DNA from 3 places in the Massilia aerilata genome. Region 1 is predicted to be linked to each of the others. Evidence: predicted binding sites of a transcription regulator. Region 1 holds the regulator's gene; each other region holds the start of a gene.

Region 1 (5,799 bases):
CCGCAACGAACGCCGCAAGCGCGGCCTGGGCGAGCCGGAGCGCATGGCCAAGCTGGAAGACCAGGCGGCGCGCGCCAACTCGATGTTCGGCGCGGACGCGGACTGGATCGACTTCGAGACGGTCGTCTCGACCAGTGGCGAGCAGATCGCGCTGGCGCCGGGCTACCTGCAGAAGTCGTGGAAGGAAAACGGCCGCAACTACTTCCAGTACAAGATGGACCGGAAGATGATGCCCTTCTTTGCCTACCTGTCGGCCAACTGGCAGGTCAAGAAGGGCGACTGGCACGGCATCCCGATCGAGATCTACCACGATCCCAAGCACCGCTACAACGTGGACCGCATGATCGAGGCCACGCAAAAGGCGCTGGACTACTACACGACCCAGTTCACGCCTTACCAGCACAAGCAGGTGCGCATCCTGGAGTTCCCGAACTACGCCAGCTTCGCCCAGTCGTTCGCGAACACGATCCCGTTCTCGGAATCGATCGGCTTCATCGCCGACCTGCGCGACAAGGAGGACATCGACTACGTCTTCTACGTGACGGCCCACGAAATGGCGCACCAGTGGTGGGGCCACCAGGTGACCGCCGCCAACGTGCAGGGCTCGAGCATGCTGATCGAATCGCTGTCGCAGTATTCCGCGCTGATGGTGATGGAGAAGGAATACGGCCGCCACCAGATGCGCCGCTTCCTGCGCTACGAACTGGATCGCTACCTCAGCTCGCGCGGCGGCGAAGCGATCGAGGAGCTGCCGCTGGTGCGGGTGGAAAACCAGCAGTACATCCACTACCGCAAGGGCAGCCTCGTCTTCTACCGCCTGCGCGACGAGATCGGCGAGGAAGCGCTGAACCGCGCATTGAAGCGCTTCCTGGTCGACAAGGGCTACCAGGAGTCGCCGTTCACGACCTCCGCCGAGCTGGTCGCCTATATTCGCCAGGAAGCGCCGGCCGACAAGCAGGCGCTGATCACCGACCTGTTCGAGAAGATCGTTTTCTACGATAACCGCGTGACGGAAGCCACTGCCAAGAAGCGCCCTGACGGCCAGTGGGACGTGACGATGAAGCTGCACCTGGCGAAGATGGAGGCCGACGGCAAGGGCAAGGAGACGGCGCGCGCCTACGACGAGCCGGTGGAGATCGGCGTGTTCGCGCGCGCCAGGGGGGCCAAGGAGGCGGACGAGAAGGTGCTGCTGCTGGAGAAGCGGGTGCTGAGCGGCGCGAATCCGGTGCTGACCGTGACCGTCAAGGCGCGGCCTTTCGAGGTCGGCGTCGACCCTTACAACAAGATGATCGACCGGGTGTCGCGCGATAATCGCAAGGAGGTCAGCGTCGACTGATCGCTGGAGCGCCGCTCCGGCGCTCCGGCCCGTACCGGCCCGGCACACGGAAGGGGAGGCGCCGCGACTTTACGCCCTCGGCTTCATCAAGTCGATGCTCGAACCGCCGCCTGGCGGATGGCGGCCAGGCGGGTAGGCTGCCGGATCCAGGGATACGACTGGTACCAGTCCGGCCCGGCATTCGCATTGCGAAGAAACTCAACGCCGATCGGTCGGCTGCGGGTCCGTGGGCGGCGTCGTCGGCGGGGTCGTCGACGTGGCCCCCGCGCCCTGGCCGGACGCGCCCACCGTGCCCGGGCTGCCGGTGGTGCCCATCGTGTTGCCTTCCATTGTGCCGCTGGTTGTGGAACCGCTGGAGGTCGAACCCGTTGCGGAACTGGCGTCCATGTCGCTGCCGCTCGTGCGTGTCGCGCTGCATGCCCCCAGGGACAGGGCGATCATGCTGCCGATGAAGAGGCCTTGCACTGTTTTCATGATCATCTCCTAATAGTAGGGAAGACCATCATGGATAGGCGGGCCAGCGCCGACCATAGGAGGGCTTCGGCCGTCTTTGTAGGACATGCCGCACGGCCTGTCCAGTGTGCATGCTTAAAGTTTATGAACAAATGACTGCCTCTGTCAGTTCGCGCCCCGCTCCGGTATCATTCGGGGATGAACCAGAATTCCTTCCAACCCTTCGTCATCGGCGTGGCCGGCGGCAGCGGCAGCGGCAAGTCCACGGTGACGCAGCAGGTGCTGTCTTCCTTCGGCGCCGAGATGGTGTCGGTCGTCATGCAGGACGACTATTACAACGACCAGTCCGAACTCACCCCTGAAGTCCGCCGCCGGCAGAATTACGACCACCCGGACGCCTTCGACTGGCCGCTGATGGTGCAGCACGTGCGCGCCCTGCGCAATGGCGAAACGATCCAGATGCCGGAATACGATTTCACGATCGACAACCGCTCCAGCAAGACCATACCGGTCAAGCCGGCCCCGGTGATCGTGATCGAAGGCCTGTTCGCCCTCTACGACGCGGACCTGCGCAAGATGATGTCGCTGAAGATCTTCGTCGACACGGCGCCGGACGTGCGCTTCATCCGCCGCATGCAGCGGGATATTGCCGAGCGCGGCCGCACGACCGAGAGCATCGTCAACCAGTACCTGGAAACGGTGCGCCCGATGCACAAGCAGTTCATCGAACCGACCAAGCGCCACGCCGACGTCATCCTGCCGCACGGCGCGAACGGCCCGGCGGTCGACGTCATCACGACCAAGGTCGCGAGCGTCATCGATGAGTTAAAGCGCGGAAAACTCGAACAGCCCTGATCAGGCCATCGGGCTGCATTGCTCGGTGCCGGCCGCCAGCGCCTTCAGGCGGGCCGGATCGAGCAGGGTGACCTCGCGCTTGTCGATCGTCAGCAGGCCCATCTTCTTGAAACGCGACAGCAGGCGGCTGATGCTCTCGATCGTCAGGCCCAGGTAGTTGCCGATGTCTTCGCGCGACATGCGCAGGGCGAACTGGGTCGGCGAATAGCCGCGCGCCGCGTAGCGGGCCGACTTGTTGACCAGGAAGACGGCAAAACGCTGTTCCGCCCGCATATTGCCGAGCAGTAGCATGGCGTTCTGCTCGCGCGTGATCTCGTTGCTCATCATGCGGTGGAAGTGGCGCAGCAGGGTCGGCACCTGGCCGAACAGCTCTTCCAGGTTGCCGAAGGGGATCTCGCAGACTTCGCTGTCCTCCAGCGCCACCGCATCGCAGTGGTGGCATTCGCTGCTGATCGCGTCCATGCCCAGCAGTTCGCCGGCCATCTGGAAGCCGGTGATCTGGGTTTCGCCGGCGGCGTTCACCTGGTAAGTCTTGAAATGCCCGAAACGCACCGCGTACAGGTTGCGGAAGGGATCGCCCTTGCGGTACAGGGGCTCGTCGCGCGCCACGCGCCGGCGGCGGCCGATGATCTTGTCGAGACGGTCGATGTCCGCATCCGCGAGGCCCATCGGCAGGCAGAGCTGGTGCATGCTGCAGGCCGCGCAACTGGCCTTCAGGGTTTGCACGTTCAGCAGTTTGTCGTCGGTCGGTAAGCTGATGGCCTGGATCATCGGTCGGTGGAGACGGTTGGGGGTCAATATCCGTGATTATACGGTCGCTGTTCGAGGACTGTGCATCTTCCCGCCGGAACAGTTGAACGCCTGTTCACATGACGTCGCATTTTGACCGCAGGCCTGCCTTGCCACCCTGGCAATCGTGCGCACCCCGGCGCGTGCTAGATTCTGTACACAACAATAAGGGGAGCTCACATGTTCGGCTTGGCGGCATTGGACCTGGCGCGCCTTCAGTTCGCGTTCACGATGTCGTTCCACATCCTGTTTCCAGCGATCACCATCGGCCTGGCCAGTTACCTGGCCGTGCTGGAGCTGTGCTGGCTGAAGACCAGGCGCCAGGTCTTCGTCGACCTGTACCAGTTCTGGTTGCGGATTTTCGCCGTGACTTTCGGCATGGGCGTGGTCTCCGGCATCGTGATGGCTTACCAGTTCGGCACCAACTGGAGTTTTTTTTCCGAATACGCCGGCGCCATCACCGGGCCGCTGCTGGCCTACGAGGTGCTGACCGCCTTCTTCCTGGAAGCCGGCTTCCTGGGCGTGATGCTGTTCGGCTGGACCAAGGTCGGGCCCGGGCTGCACTTCCTCGCCACTTGCATGGTCGCGCTCGGCACCCTGATCTCCGCCACCTGGATCCTCGGCTCGAACAGCTGGATGCAGACGCCGCAGGGCTATGCCATCGTCGATGGACGCATGGTGCCGGTCGACTGGCTCAAAATCATTTTCAACCCGTCCTTTCCCTACCGGCTGGTGCACATGTCGATTGCCGCCTTCCTGTCGACGGCCTTGTTCGTGGGCGCCTCCGCCGCCTGGCATCTCCTGAAAGGCCGCGGCAACGAAGCGGTGCGCACCATGCTGTCGATGGCGATGTGGATGGTGCTGATCGTCGCGCCCATCCAGGCCGTGGTCGGGGACATGCATGGCCTGAACACCTTGCAGCACCAGCCGGCCAAGATCGCGGCGCTCGAGGGGCATTGGGAAAACGAAGGCGACAAGCCCTTGCCGCTGCTGCTGTTCGGCATCCCTTCCATGAAGGACGAGGAAACGAAATTCGCACTCGGCATCCCGCGCGTCGGCAGCTGGATACTCACGCACACCTGGGGCGGCCAGATCAGGGGCCTCAAGGCATTCCCGAAGGACGAGCGGCCCAACGCCCTGATTATCTTCTGGAGCTTCCGCGCGATGGTCGGCCTGGGCCTGCTGATGATCGCGCTGGGCGCCTGGAGCCTGTGGCTGCGGCTTAAAAAGCGGCTGTACGACAGCCGCGGCTTCCTGAAGATGGCGATGTGGATGGGGCCGGCGGGCCTGCTGGCGGTGCTGGCCGGCTGGATCACCACCGAGGTCGGGCGCCAGCCCTGGATCGTCTACGGCGTGCTGCGCACCGCGGATGCCGCCTCGAAGATCTCCGCCGGTCCGCTGGCCCTGTCGCTGGCGCTGTTCGTGGTGGCTTACCTGTTCGTGTTCGGGGTCGGCATCGCCTATGTGCTGCGGCTGGTGCGCAAGGGACCGCAAGCCTTCGACACCACGCGCGCGGCCCAGGGCGGGCCGGGCAGGGGGCGCACGCCGGCGCGGCCCCTGTCCGTGCCGGAAGCCGAGGCCTCGGCCAACGAAGACAACCTGACATGACTATGGACATCGACATCACCGCGGTCTGGGCCGGCATCATCTTCTTCTCCGTCTTCATGTACGTGGTGCTGGACGGCTTCGACCTCGGCATCGGCATGCTCTATCCCTTCGTGCCGGACAGGCGCGACCGCGACACGATGATGAATTCGGTGGCGCCGATCTGGGACGGCAACGAGACCTGGCTGGTGCTGGGCGGCGAGGGCCTGCTGGCGGCCTTCCCGGTGGCCTATGCGGTGATCCTGCCCGGCCTCTACCTGCCGCTGATCTTCATGCTGCTCGGGCTGATCTTCCGCGGCGTGGCTTTCGAATTCCGCTTCAAGGCCAACGACCGCGAACGGCCGGTCTGGGACCTGGCTTTCATCGCTGGCTCGATGACGGCGGCCTTCTTCCAGGGCGTATCGCTGGGCGCCTTTCTTTCCGGAATTCCGGTGTCGGGGCGCAGCTATGCGGGCGGGCCGCTGGACTGGTTCGCGCCTTTCCCGCTGGCGGCCGGCTGCGGCGTCATGATCGCCTATGCGCTGCTGGGCGCGACCTGGCTGGTGATGAAGACCGGCGGCGAGCTGCATGAACGCATGCGCAAGCTGGCGCGGCCTTTCACCTGGCTGCTGCTGGCGGCCATCGCCGTGGTCAGCGTGTGGACCCCGTTGTCCCAGCACCAGGTGGCCGAGCGCTGGTTCAGCTTCCCGAACCTGCTGATCCTGTCGCCGGTGCCGCTGCTGGTGGCCGCCTCCCTCGTCTGGCTGCTATGGTCCCTGGCG
Region 2 (5,799 bases), on a different contig from region 1:
AGTAAACATGGTCGAAGGTGTGGCTGCCGAAGGCATGGCCTTCCGCCGCCCTCGCCTTCCAGTAGGCGGCCCAGCTGGGATCCAGCGACCAGTCGCCGCGCACCGTCTTCTCGTTGGCGAGAAAGAAGGTGGCCTTGATGTGGTGCCTGCCGAGCGTCTCGGCGATCAGCGCGGCCTGCGACTGGCTGCCGGTGTCGAAAGTGAGGTAGATGGTGCCCTTGCATGCACCCGCGGCGGGCGAACTCGCGCTCGCCCCCTGCATTGTCACGGTTGCCGCCAGCAGCAGCGCCGCCGCGGCCTTGGCGGGCCGCGCTCGCATCACATCCTCGGCGCCGAATTGGCGAAGAACACGCCGTGCGGCGAACGGCCGACCGGGATCATCTTGATCACCTTGCGGCTGGCGACGTCGATCACCGCCACCTTCTTGATCCAGCGCTGGGTCACCCACAGGGTCTTGCCGTCAGCGGACAGCTCCATGCAGTCCGGGCCGCCCGGCACCGGGATCATGCCGACGTTCTCCAGCGTGACCTGGTCGATGATGTTGATCGAATTCTGCACGCGGTTCGACACGAACACGTGGCGCTTGTCGCCGACCGCGCGGAAGTTGTGGGCGCCGTTGCCGGTCTTGATGCGCTTGACCGACTTTGCCGTGCGCCAGTCGATCACCTCGACGTAGTCGCTGCCCATGATCCCGACCAGCAGGTACTTGTCGTCCGGGGTCATGGTGATGCCGGCCGGGAGCTTGCCGACCGCGAGGGTCCACTTGACGGCGCCGGTCTTGAGGTCGATCGCGCTGACCTGGTCGCTGCCCTGGCGGGTGATGAAGGCCGTGGTGCTGGCGGCGTCGAAGGCGATGTGGCTCGGCATGCGCGGCAGCGGCACGCGGCGGCTCAGCACGAAGTTGCCGTTCACGTACTGGTAGATGTCCACGCGGTCGAGGCGCAGCGCGGTCGAGACGAACCACTTCTGGTCCGGCGAAAAGCCGATCTGGTAGGGGTCGAGCACGTCGGTCACGCGGCGCTGCACCTTGCCGTTGATCGGGTCCAGGAAAATCAGCTCGTTGCCCACCGAGCTGGCGACGATCACGGACTTGTTGTCCGGCGTGGCCATCAGGTGGTGCGGCTCCTTGCCCACCGCGAAGGTGCCGTTGTCGGCGCCGGTTTTCTGGTCGAGCAGCTGGACCGTGGCGTCACGCGAATTCAGGACGACGACGACGTTGGCCTGCGCGGCCTGGACGGCGCTCAACAGGCAGAGAGCAGTGACAAAAAGCTTACGGATGCGACGCAGCATGGGAGGACGACAGCCCGGAGGTGGAAGAAGTTCTTATTCTACGGGGAAACGTCTGTATTCGAAGGGCGGTTGACAGGTTTCATGAAGAATTCGGCGCACCCTCGCAACACAGTGGAAAAGGCGTCAACAGAAGCGCCGTAGCAGATCGACAGGTACATGGACTACAATCGTGATTTACACCTGAACAAGAGGACAAGACCATGCCCATCACCACCACGAATTCCGGCCTGCAATACGAAGACACCGTCGTCGGCGACGGTCCGGAAGCCACGGCCGGCCAGTACGTGACCGTGCACTACACCGGCTGGCTGCGCAACGACGACGGCAGCCAGGGCGCCAAGTTCGACTCCAGCAAAGACCGCAACGACCCCTTCCAGTTCCCGCTGGGCGCCGGCCATGTGATCAAGGGCTGGGACGAAGGCGTGCAGGGCATGAAGGTGGGCGGTGCGCGCCGCCTGACCATCCCGGCCGCGCTGGGCTATGGTGCGCGCGGCGCCGGCGGCGTGATTCCGCCGAATGCGACGCTGATTTTCGACGTCGAACTGCTGGGCGTGTAATCAGAATAACACCACGTAGGGTGGGCACTCCGTGCCCACGTATCCCGTTCGCATCGTGCCGGCGCCACGCGTGGGCTCGGGGAGCCCACCCTACGATGGCCGAAGTATTGCCATTTTATTCAAGGAGTCACCATGAGTTTGCAAGAACAGTTCGCCCAGGCACAAATCGATTCGAAGAACCTGCCCGAGCGTCCGGACAACATGACCCTGCTGAAGATCTACGCCCTGTACAAGCAGGGCTCGAGCGGCGACGTCACCGGCGAGCGCCCGGGCTTCACCGACATGATCGGCCGCGCCAAGTTCGACGCCTGGGCCGCCCTGCAGGGTACCTCGCAGGACGACGCGATGCAGCAGTACGTCGACCTGATCGAAGACCTCAAGGCTTAAGCAAACACCTTGCGCATGCTTTCCGCCACCTTCGCTTCGATGGTGGAGCGGAAAGCGCCCATCAGCATGCCCAGCCTGATGCGCAGCGCGGCCTGGCTTTCGCCCAGCGCCAGCGTGCCTTCCACGCCGCTGCGTTCGAAACGGAGCACGTCGCCCTCCCACCTGCATTGCAGGCCGTATTCCCCCGCCAGCTTGTCCGCCACCTTCTGGGCCGCCGCGCGCGCCGCATCCGCGCCGAGCTGATGTTGCTGGGTGATGCTGATATCCGCCATCCTGGCCATCCTTCCTGAATCGAAAACGACTGAGCCCGCCATGATGCCAGCTGTGCCGCGCATTGGCTAGTTGACTCAAATCAATATCCGATCCGAAGGCCGGGCGACCATTTCCTTTGCAGCCTGCCTGTCGCAGCCTGCTCCACCGGAGGAAGTGATCATGACGTCAAGAGACAGCCCGCCCGACCAGCCCCCGATCGGCTACGTGCCGATGCCGGCCGCCCCCTATCGCCAGCACCGCAAGGCAGCCCAGCTGCTCGACCAGCCGGGCCGTCCGCGCCCCTTGGCCGGTCCGGGCCGTGCCGGCAGTGCTGAAAACGGCGGCCAGGAAGACGTCCCCCTGCCCTATGCCTTCGGCGCGCGCGTGCTGATGTGGAAGCAGGATCCCTCGGTGGCCGAGATCGGCACCCGCAAGGTGTTCCTGCCGGGCGTGGTGCTGGCCGGCCCGCGCGACGCCCGCATCGCCATCGCGCTCGACGCCGACCTCCCGGCGGTCGAGCCGAACGCCTTCGGCGACTTCGTCACCATGCCGGACACGCCGCAATTCGACGCCGTCCACACCTACGCCGTGGTGCGCCAGACGCTCACCATGTACCAGCGCGCCCTGTCCACCGCCGGCGCCGCCATGCCCCTGCCCTGGCAGTGGAACAGCAGCGTCGACACCGCGCCGCTGCAGGTCCACCCCTACGGCTTGCCGAACGTGATGAATGCCTATTACAGCCGGACCCAGTCCTGCCTGAAGTTCGGCGACTTCGTCCCGCCCGGCGAGACGGCGCGCCTGTACACCTGCCGCTCCTTCGACATCGTCTCGCACGAGACCGGCCACGCGGTGCTGGACGGCCTCAAGCCGCAATGGCTGATGGCCGACAATCCGCCCCAGACCGGCGGCCTGCACGAATCCTTCGGCGACCTGACCGCGATCTTCCTGGCCCTGTCCCAGCTCGACCAGTGCGAGGCGGTGGTGGCCCAGACCAAGGCGCACCTGCACGATAAAACTTTCCTGGCCGACATCGCCGAGCAGTTCGGCCTGGCGCTGGGCAGCACCAACGGCCTGCGCAATGCCGACAACGACCTGACCCTGAGCCAGGCCGGCACCGAAGTCCACGCCATCTCCCAGGTATTCACCGGCGCGCTCTACGACATCCTGGCCGACATGTTCGCCTTCGAGCGCAATCCGGAGCTGGAAGATTGCGCCAGCGTGCTGCACCGGGTCGCCGCCTGGCTGCGCGGGCTGCTGCTGCGCGCCCTGATCGCCGCGCCCGACGTGGCCGCCACCTATGCCGACGTCGCCAACGAGATGCTGCGCCTGGCCCTCGAGGACGGCAAGCCGCCTGAGTACACGACCTTCATCCGCAACCGCTTCGCCCAGCGCGAAGTGGTCGACGTGCCGGCCACCCTCACCGGCCCGCACCCGGCCGGGCTGCGCCTGGCGGCCTGCGTGCAGGATGCCCCCGGCGCCAAGCAGGACCGGCGCGCCTGCTGCGGCACCATGAACCTGGCCGAGTACTACAACGTCGAACGCATCCTGGATGCCGAGGCCCAGGCGCTGGCGCGCTGGTGCGCGGAACACGGCCGCTTCGGCCCGGCCGGCGACGAGCAGGCGGCGACCGAAGCCGGGGCCGCGGTGGCGGCGGTCGGGGTCGGCGCGGACGGGGTGACGGTGAGACTGCTCGAGACGCAGCGATGAAAATCACGGCCCGCGCCAGCGGCGGCTTTGCCGGCCGCAGCGAGCGCTTCGAACTCGACACCGGCTGTCACCGCGACGGCCGGGCGATCGAATCCCTGGTCGACAGCCTCGACTTCTTCCACGCCGCCCCCGGCTCGCCGCTGGGGGCGGACCTGATTCATTGGGAAATCACGGCCGACGATGGCCGGCGCTGCCGCACCGTGACCCTGTTCGACGATGGCAGCGCCGCGCCGGGCTGGCAGGCGCTGATTGAACACCTGCGCGGCAGCCGTTGACAACATTTGCTAATGTGTATTGTGTATAAGCCTGATTTGTCGTAAAGGCCGAATTGCCCTAAAATACAGTGCTTTGCCGCGTCCGGCGAGCTCCCCTGTATCCAACACGCCGCCGCTTCCACTGATTAAGGACTGTTATGACCCACGTTGTCACCGAATCGTGCATCCGTTGTCGCTATACCGACTGCGTGGATGTATGCCCGGTAGATTGTTTCCGGGAAGGCCCGAACTTCCTCACCATCGACCCGGACGAGTGCATCGATTGCGCCGTGTGCGTGGCGGAGTGCCCGGTCAACGCGATCTACGCGGAAGAAGACGTGCCGTCGGACCAGCAGCAATTCATCAAGATCAACGCCGACCTGTCGCGCCACTGGCCGTCGATCACCAAGACCAAGCCCGCCCTGCCCGACGCGGAAGAGTGGAAAGACGTCAAGGAAAAGCTGGACCAACTGGCCCGCTAAGACGCGTCCGCCGAACCACATCAACAGGATAACTGCATGACTATCAGTGCTGCCCCGGAAGTGGGCACCATCGCTCCCAACAGCTCTTTTGCCGGCGCCATCGAAGCCGATGCCGTGATCATCGGCGCGGGCCCGGTCGGCCTGTTCCAGGTGTTCGAACTGGGCCTGCTGGAGATCAAAGCCCACGTGATCGATTCGCTGCCGGCCGTCGGCGGCCAGTGCGTGGAACTGTACCCGGACAAGCCGATCTACGACATCCCTGCCGTGCCGGTCTGCACCGGCCAGGAACTGACCGACAACCTGCTCAAGCAGATCGAGCCGTTCGACCCGACCTTCCACCTGGGCCAGGAAGTCACCACCGTCCAGCGCCGTGAAGACCAGCGCTTCAACGTCGAGACCTCGACCGGCACCCGCTTCATCACCAAGACCATCTTCATCGCCGCCGGCGTCGGTTCCTTCCAGGCGCGCACGATCAAGGTCGACGGCATCGAGAAGTTCGAAGGCACCCAGCTGCACTACCGCGTCAAGGATCCGAGCCTGTTCGAAGGCAAGAACCTGGTCATCTGCGGCGGCGGCGACTCCGCCCTGGACTGGGCCCTGAACTTCGTCGGCAAGGCCGAGTCGGTCGTGCTGGTGCACCGCCGCGAAGACTTCCGCGCCGCCCCGGCGTCGGTCGCCAAGATGAAGCAGCTGTGCGACGAGTACGAAATGCAGCTGATCACCGGCCAGGTCACCGGCTTCGACGAAAAGGACGGCCAGCTGTCCGAAGTCAAGGTCACCGGCGCCGACGGCGTCACCCGCCGCGTCCCGCTGGACATGCTGATGGTGTTCTTCGGCCTGTCGCCGAAACTGGGCCCGATCGCCGAATGG
Region 3 (5,799 bases), 170 kb from region 1:
ACCAGGCTCGACGAAGTCGCGAAACGCGCCGGCATTGCAAAAGGCACTCTCTATCTATATTTCGACACAAAGGAAGACATCTTCCGGGCGGCGGCCCACCATGCCTTCGAGTCCAACTTGGATGCTGTTGGCGCGGCTGACTCCGCGCCATGGACATCGCTGCGCGAACGCCTGCCAGAGCTGCTGCTCCGTTTGATTGACGTGGCAAACGAAAACCGATTCCCGGCGATATTCCGCATGGTTATCAGCGAAAGTCGCCTGTTCCCGGATCTGGCACGCATATGGCATGACGATGTCGCATCCCGCATCCTTGACCTGATCACAACGCTGGTTGTCCAGGCACAGATCCGCGGCGAGGTCAGAGATGGCGACCCTCGGCTATTCGCATTTTCCATCACCGGGCCACTCCTGGCCGGAATGCTGTTTCGCGAGACTTACGGCGCATTCAGTTCTCACACACCTGAGCTACAAGCCTTGGCATTACAGCACGCGACTACCGTGCTGGACGGCTTGATGCTGCCAGCACAAGCGCAGGCAGATGCATCCACTTTTAAAAGTTCTGGTGTGCATCCTGATGAGCCGCGCATCACTGGAGCCAGTAATATCTGAAGAGGCGTACGCAGGGCTTGTAGAATGCCACTTCCGTGTTCAGGTGCTTCCATGCAATCGATCGTTCGTCTAGGTTCCCTTAAGTTCCGTATCACCGTTGTCGTGGCAGTATCCGCATTGCTTGCCGCTAGCCTCGTGGCCCTCGCATCGCTTGCAGTAACAGAGCAAGAAATGATGCATATTGTTGGGGACCAGCAATACACGCTGCTGGAAAGCGTGGCATCCAACATCGATGAAGACCTCGAGTCGAAGCGAACCATGCTGAAGATTCTCGCCGAGGCCCTGGAGGCTGCCCTCATCCATGACGGTGCGCAGCTTCAAGAATTCCTTGAAAAACGTGGGACTTTGCGCGACGAATTTTTCAACGTGGTGGCTTTCGACCCGAATGGCACCGTCATCGCCAGCCTGGCCGATCGACGTGCAATTGGCACGAAGGGCTTTCAACATCGAGAATATTTCACTCGAACGGTCATGGCGCGCGAGGGTACGACCTCCGAGCCTTTCCGAAGCGCCTTGTCGGGAAAGCCGGTGGTGCTGGTAACACAACCGGTGTACGCCGACGATGGACGATTACTGTTTATCCTTGGTGGCGGTATCAACCTCGAAAGTCCGAGATTCTTCGGACAGCTTTTGAAGCTCAAGCCCGGCGACAGCGGTTATTTATTTTCAGTGACAACAAAGGGCGTGATCATTCACCACCCCACGCCTGGGCGGATTCTTGCGAACGTCAAGTCTGAGCCAGGAGGGGCAGTAAAGTCGACGCTCGCCGCGATGTCGGGTTTTGAGGGTTGGACCGAGGGTGTCAGTAAATCGGGGGTCCACGCGCTCATTTCATACAAGAGACTTCGCTCGGTGGATTGGATCGTTGGCGCGGTGTACCCGGTTTCCGAGGCGCTTACACCGATCATCGACATGCGCCGAAAGGCATTGATCGCGTCTTTCGTAATCGCAATCGCTACTGCGGTGATTGCGTGGTTTGCAGTGCTCCGCTTGCTGCGGCCGCTTGCCGCTTTAAGGCGGCATGTTGCAGGTCTTTCAGACGGCGAAACAGATATTTCTGTGTTCGACGTAGATAGAAAGGACGAGTTTGGTGACCTTAGCCGTGCCTTCTATAACCTGTCTCAGGAGCGAGCAAAAGCAGAAGCCGAACTGGCGGAACTCGCACAAACCGATGCACTTACCGGCGTTTATAACCGCAGAATGCTGGAGAAAACGCTTGCCTTTGCGGTTGCGCGAACGAAACGCGCGTCGTATAAGATCGTTCTGGCGTATATGGATATCGATCACTTTAAAGCGATAAACGACGGTCTTGGGCATGCGTGCGGCGACGCGATTCTCGTTGAGTTTGCTCAGCGGCTCTTGTCCGTTGTTCGTACGGCAGATACGGTTGCACGCCTTGGCGGCGACGAGTTTGTCATCGTCTTCGAGCACGTACGCGAGGTAACGGAAGCTCAGGCTCTTGGCGAAAAGATCGTTGATGTCATGCGGCGACCATTTAACTTGCCAAATAAAACCCTATCAATCACAACTAGCGTGGGGCTTGCCATATCCGACGAGTGCAAGGACACGCCGGAACTCATGTTGGCTCGTGCAGATACGGCTCTTTACAAAGCCAAACAAGCCGGGCGTGACCGTTATGTCGTTTCCTGTTAGAGCGCATCTGTGAAAACGCTCAATATGCTTCAAATGGGATCGAAAGCTGGCAGGAAGATGCGGGCGATACGTGTGGCGAAAGCGCTGACGTAGATCAGCGCAATAGCACTGATCTACAGATATGCTGGAGGCGAGGACGGGAGTCGAACCCGTCTAGACGGCTTTGCAGGCCGTTTTTCATCCATATCAATCAATGAATTAGGCGAGAACCGCAGTTTTGCACCACATGAGCTCGTTAAAGAGAGCCTTTCAAGATGAGAAGAAACCGGCACGGTGCCGGTAAAAGCCGGTCTTCGACCGGCTGGCTTCGGACGAAGCGGGACTCTAGAACGCATAACCGATACCAAGGCCCAGCAGCAGCGGGTCAACCTTCACTCGACTGGCGCACCCTTGCAATCTCGACATCCCTGCGGTTTTGCTCCTTCTTGACAGCGAGGTTGACACACCAGTGTCGGTCGATCCTGAAGTCGACACGGCTCCCCGTTCTTTATCGCGACCGTGGACAGGATTGACTTGCTTTAGGCGATGGATTTAAGACGTTGCGTGCCAGGCCGGCCAGGCAAGACATTCCCATGCTGCTGGTGCACTGGAGCTGCGTTGCTCGCGACGGTCTCGCGAAGGGCCGCCCATGACATCACATGGACTGGCATCGCCGCAGGAGCTTTCAAAAATGTAGCCGAGTCGCCGGACGCAACCGGAATTCACAGGCGGCCCGAGACGCCGAACATCAAGGCTCTGTCGGCAGTAAGCTGCACACCGTTGACGTGCCGTAGCACCGGCTGCTGAAAGAAGCCGTAGGCCTGCAGGCGTTCGCTGAAGGTGTAAGAAAGGCCTGGGCTCAGGAACAGGTAGCGTCCACCGCTATCGGCGGGTTCGGCATTGACGCCACTGTCGCGCGCCTTGTGAACGAAGTTCAGCTGCGCCAGCAGGCCCAGGCGCTCGCCTACCCCTTTCCGGTAGCCGAGGTCGGTACTGAACTGCGCGCCCGCCTTGTAGCCGTCGCGGCTGTTCAGCGCGCGCTGGTATTGTCCTTGAACGAACCAGGAAGCATCGTCGGCCGTGCAACGCTGGTGGAAGTAGCTGCCGACGATCAGATCGGTCGTCCCGGTACCGGGCTGCAGGCTCCGCTCCGCGCGCTCGCTTTCGGCGTTTTCTACGGTAAAGTGGCCTGTCGGCAGCTTGAGTCCAATGACGATGCCAGCCCTGCCGGGGTTCATCGCATCGCCCGTGGCGGCGTACTGATAGCGCGCCAGCAGGCGTACGTCCCCGAGTTCGGTGAACTTCCATTCGTTCGTCAGCGCCGCACCGTGGTGATTGTGGATGTGCGCGTGATCGCGGTCGCCGAGCGCCGCGCTGATCGAAAGGCCCCATCCATTGCCGAAACCATGGCTGTAGGTAGTCATCAGGTTGCGGTTGACGGTCTCGACCTCATCGTGGTGATGCGGTATCTGGCCGACCGCTACCTTGTCTCCTCCCGAGAAGGCTTGATCCTGGTCGATGTACTCATAGTGCAGATCGAAGCTTGAGCCGGCCTCGATCAGGGCGCTGTGCGAGGTCCAGTTCGTGTTCACGGTGCAGAAAGCCGAGCCGCAGCTTGCAAAAGCGGCGCCCGGGAGAATGAATGCGACAGCGATGGCGTGACGAAGTGTGCTGGCTTTCATATCTGATCCTTATCAGTTGATTTAAATTTTTCCGTTTGGAAAAATCATAGCCGTCGCGAAGTCGATTCTTGAATGATTCAGATCAAGGTCCTGCACCATGAATCGATGTGCCGCGAGGTACTTACCCGATCCGCGCTGGCTTGAAAAGGCTTGATCCGAATCATTTCTACTACTCATCCCTGAAACCTATGATTGCGTCGTATCAACGACAAAACACAGGTATATAAAATGAAACCCAAGATGCTCCCTTATCTCATCGCCTCCGTCCTACTGGGTGGCGGCATGCTCGCGCCAGCCTATGCCCAGCATGAGCACATGCATGCGCCTTCGGCAGTGCAGACCGTTGCGGATGTCACGTTCACGCTGCGCACCGATATCTCTGACGGCAAGTTGGTCTTCATGGGAGACGCGGGGCCGATCAACGGCAAGGCCAACCCGACCCTGAACGTGCCAGTCGGCGCAGTGGTCCAGATCAACCTCGTCAACGGCGATGGCGCCACGCACGACATCAGCGTCAAGGACTTCGACGCCAAATCGAACCAGGTGAACGACAAGGGCGCGAGCACGACCATCGTGTTCCGCGCCAACAAGAAAGGGACCTTCGACTATGTCTGTTCCCTGCCGGGCCACGTCCAGGCCGGCATGATCGGGAAGATCGTCGTCGGCGAGCCGGCGGCGGACACCCGGCCAAAGGCGGCCGACATCTCGCGCGATCCGCACGACCTTCCCCCATCGGTCGGCAAGCGCGGCCCCCAGCACCTCAGCGTCAATCTGGAAACCACGGAAGTCATGGGCCAGTTGATGGACGGCTCGACCTACAAGTACTGGACCTTCAACAGCAAGGTGCCGGGTCCTTTCATCCGCGTGCGCGTGGGCGACACCGTCGACGTCAACCTGAGCAACGCGAAGGACAGCCATATGATCCACTCGGTCGACTTCCACGCGGTAACCGGCCCGGGCGGCGGCGCCACGGTCACGCAGGCGGCGCCCGGTTCATCGAAGTCCTTCACCTTCAAGGCGCTCAATCCCGGCCTGTACGTGTACCACTGCGCCACGCCGATGGTGGCCCAGCACATCTCCAATGGCATGTACGGCATGATCCTGGTCGAGCCGGAAGGCGGACTGCCGAAGGTCGACCGTGAGTTCTATGTGATGCAGGGCGAGCTGTACACGGCCCAGCGCCATGGCACCGCAGGGGAAAACGAGTTCTCGCTCGAGAAGCTGCTCGCGGAGCAGCCGGAACATCTGATCTTCAACGGCAATCACGACGCCCTTACCAAGACCCACCGCATGGAAGCAAAGGTCGGCGAGACGGTACGGATCTTCTTCGGTGTCGGCGGCCCGAACGCCACCTCGAGCTTCCACGTGATCGGCGAAGTGTTCGACCGCGTGTACAGCCTTGGCGACCTCACCACGGCGCCGCTGCGGAATGTCCAGACCACGACCGTGGCCCCCGGCGGCGCGACCATGGTCGAGTTCAAGGTCGACGTACCGGGCCGCTACATTCTGGTAGACCACGCGCTGTCTCGCATGGAAAAAGGCCTGGCCGGCTTCCTGTATGTGACGGGCGATCCCAATCCGGCCGTGTTCCGCTCGACCAGCAGGCCGGACGCACTGTCCGGACACTGAGGGAAGGCCATGAACGCCGCGTCCGCGCGGCGTGGCCGGCGAGACGCACTCGCCGGTCGGCTTACATCAGCAGCATCGCCGCCACCGCGCACGCCATGACAACGGTACTCAGCCAGCCAAGCAGTTTCAGGCGTGGGCGGGCAGCCAGGCTGCCCATGATGTCGGTGCGCGTCACAATCAGCATCATGACGGTCATGATCGGTACTGAAATGACGCCGTTGACGACTGCGCTCCAGTATAGGGCCTT

What was found. Region 1 encodes FNR, which switches genes on or off when oxygen is low (the NO sensors DNR and NnrR bind a similar motif). Its sites were predicted from a motif close to TTGATNNNNATCAA; they were not measured.
Region 2: the regulator FNR is predicted to act here: its motif matches at 2,577-2,590, upstream of ACFPO9_RS20185 (gluzincin family metallopeptidase).
Region 3: the regulator FNR is predicted to act here: its motif matches at 3,996-4,009, upstream of nirK (copper-containing nitrite reductase).

The regions. Positions count from the first base shown of each region.
Region 1 is NZ_JBHSMZ010000006.1:405,946-411,744, reverse strand. Features, by position in the region: gene ACFPO9_RS10985 (M1 family aminopeptidase) at 1-1,336, shown strand, start outside; gene ACFPO9_RS10980 (hypothetical protein) at 1,535-1,810, opposite strand; gene udk (uridine kinase) at 1,988-2,644, shown strand; gene fnr (fumarate/nitrate reduction transcriptional regulator Fnr) at 2,645-3,415, opposite strand; gene ACFPO9_RS10965 (cytochrome ubiquinol oxidase subunit I) at 3,614-5,041, shown strand; gene cydB (cytochrome d ubiquinol oxidase subunit II) at 5,044-5,799, shown strand, end outside.
Region 2 is NZ_JBHSMZ010000016.1:166,472-172,270, forward strand. Features, by position in the region: gene ACFPO9_RS20160 (polysaccharide deacetylase family protein) at 1-319, opposite strand, end outside; gene ACFPO9_RS20165 (YncE family protein) at 319-1,290, opposite strand; gene ACFPO9_RS20170 (FKBP-type peptidyl-prolyl cis-trans isomerase) at 1,491-1,847, shown strand; gene ACFPO9_RS20175 (acyl-CoA-binding protein) at 1,980-2,234, shown strand; gene ACFPO9_RS20180 (polyhydroxyalkanoic acid system family protein) at 2,231-2,506, opposite strand; gene ACFPO9_RS20185 (gluzincin family metallopeptidase) at 2,667-4,193, shown strand; gene ACFPO9_RS20190 (protealysin inhibitor emfourin) at 4,190-4,468, shown strand; gene fdxA (ferredoxin FdxA) at 4,606-4,929, shown strand; gene ACFPO9_RS20200 (NAD(P)/FAD-dependent oxidoreductase) at 4,966-5,799, shown strand, end outside.
Region 3 is NZ_JBHSMZ010000006.1:572,978-578,776, forward strand. Features, by position in the region: gene ACFPO9_RS11685 (TetR/AcrR family transcriptional regulator) at 1-609, shown strand, start outside; gene ACFPO9_RS11690 (diguanylate cyclase domain-containing protein) at 661-2,262, shown strand; gene ACFPO9_RS11695 (hypothetical protein) at 2,964-3,923, opposite strand; gene nirK (copper-containing nitrite reductase) at 4,164-5,552, shown strand; gene ACFPO9_RS11705 (NRAMP family divalent metal transporter) at 5,614-5,799, opposite strand, start outside.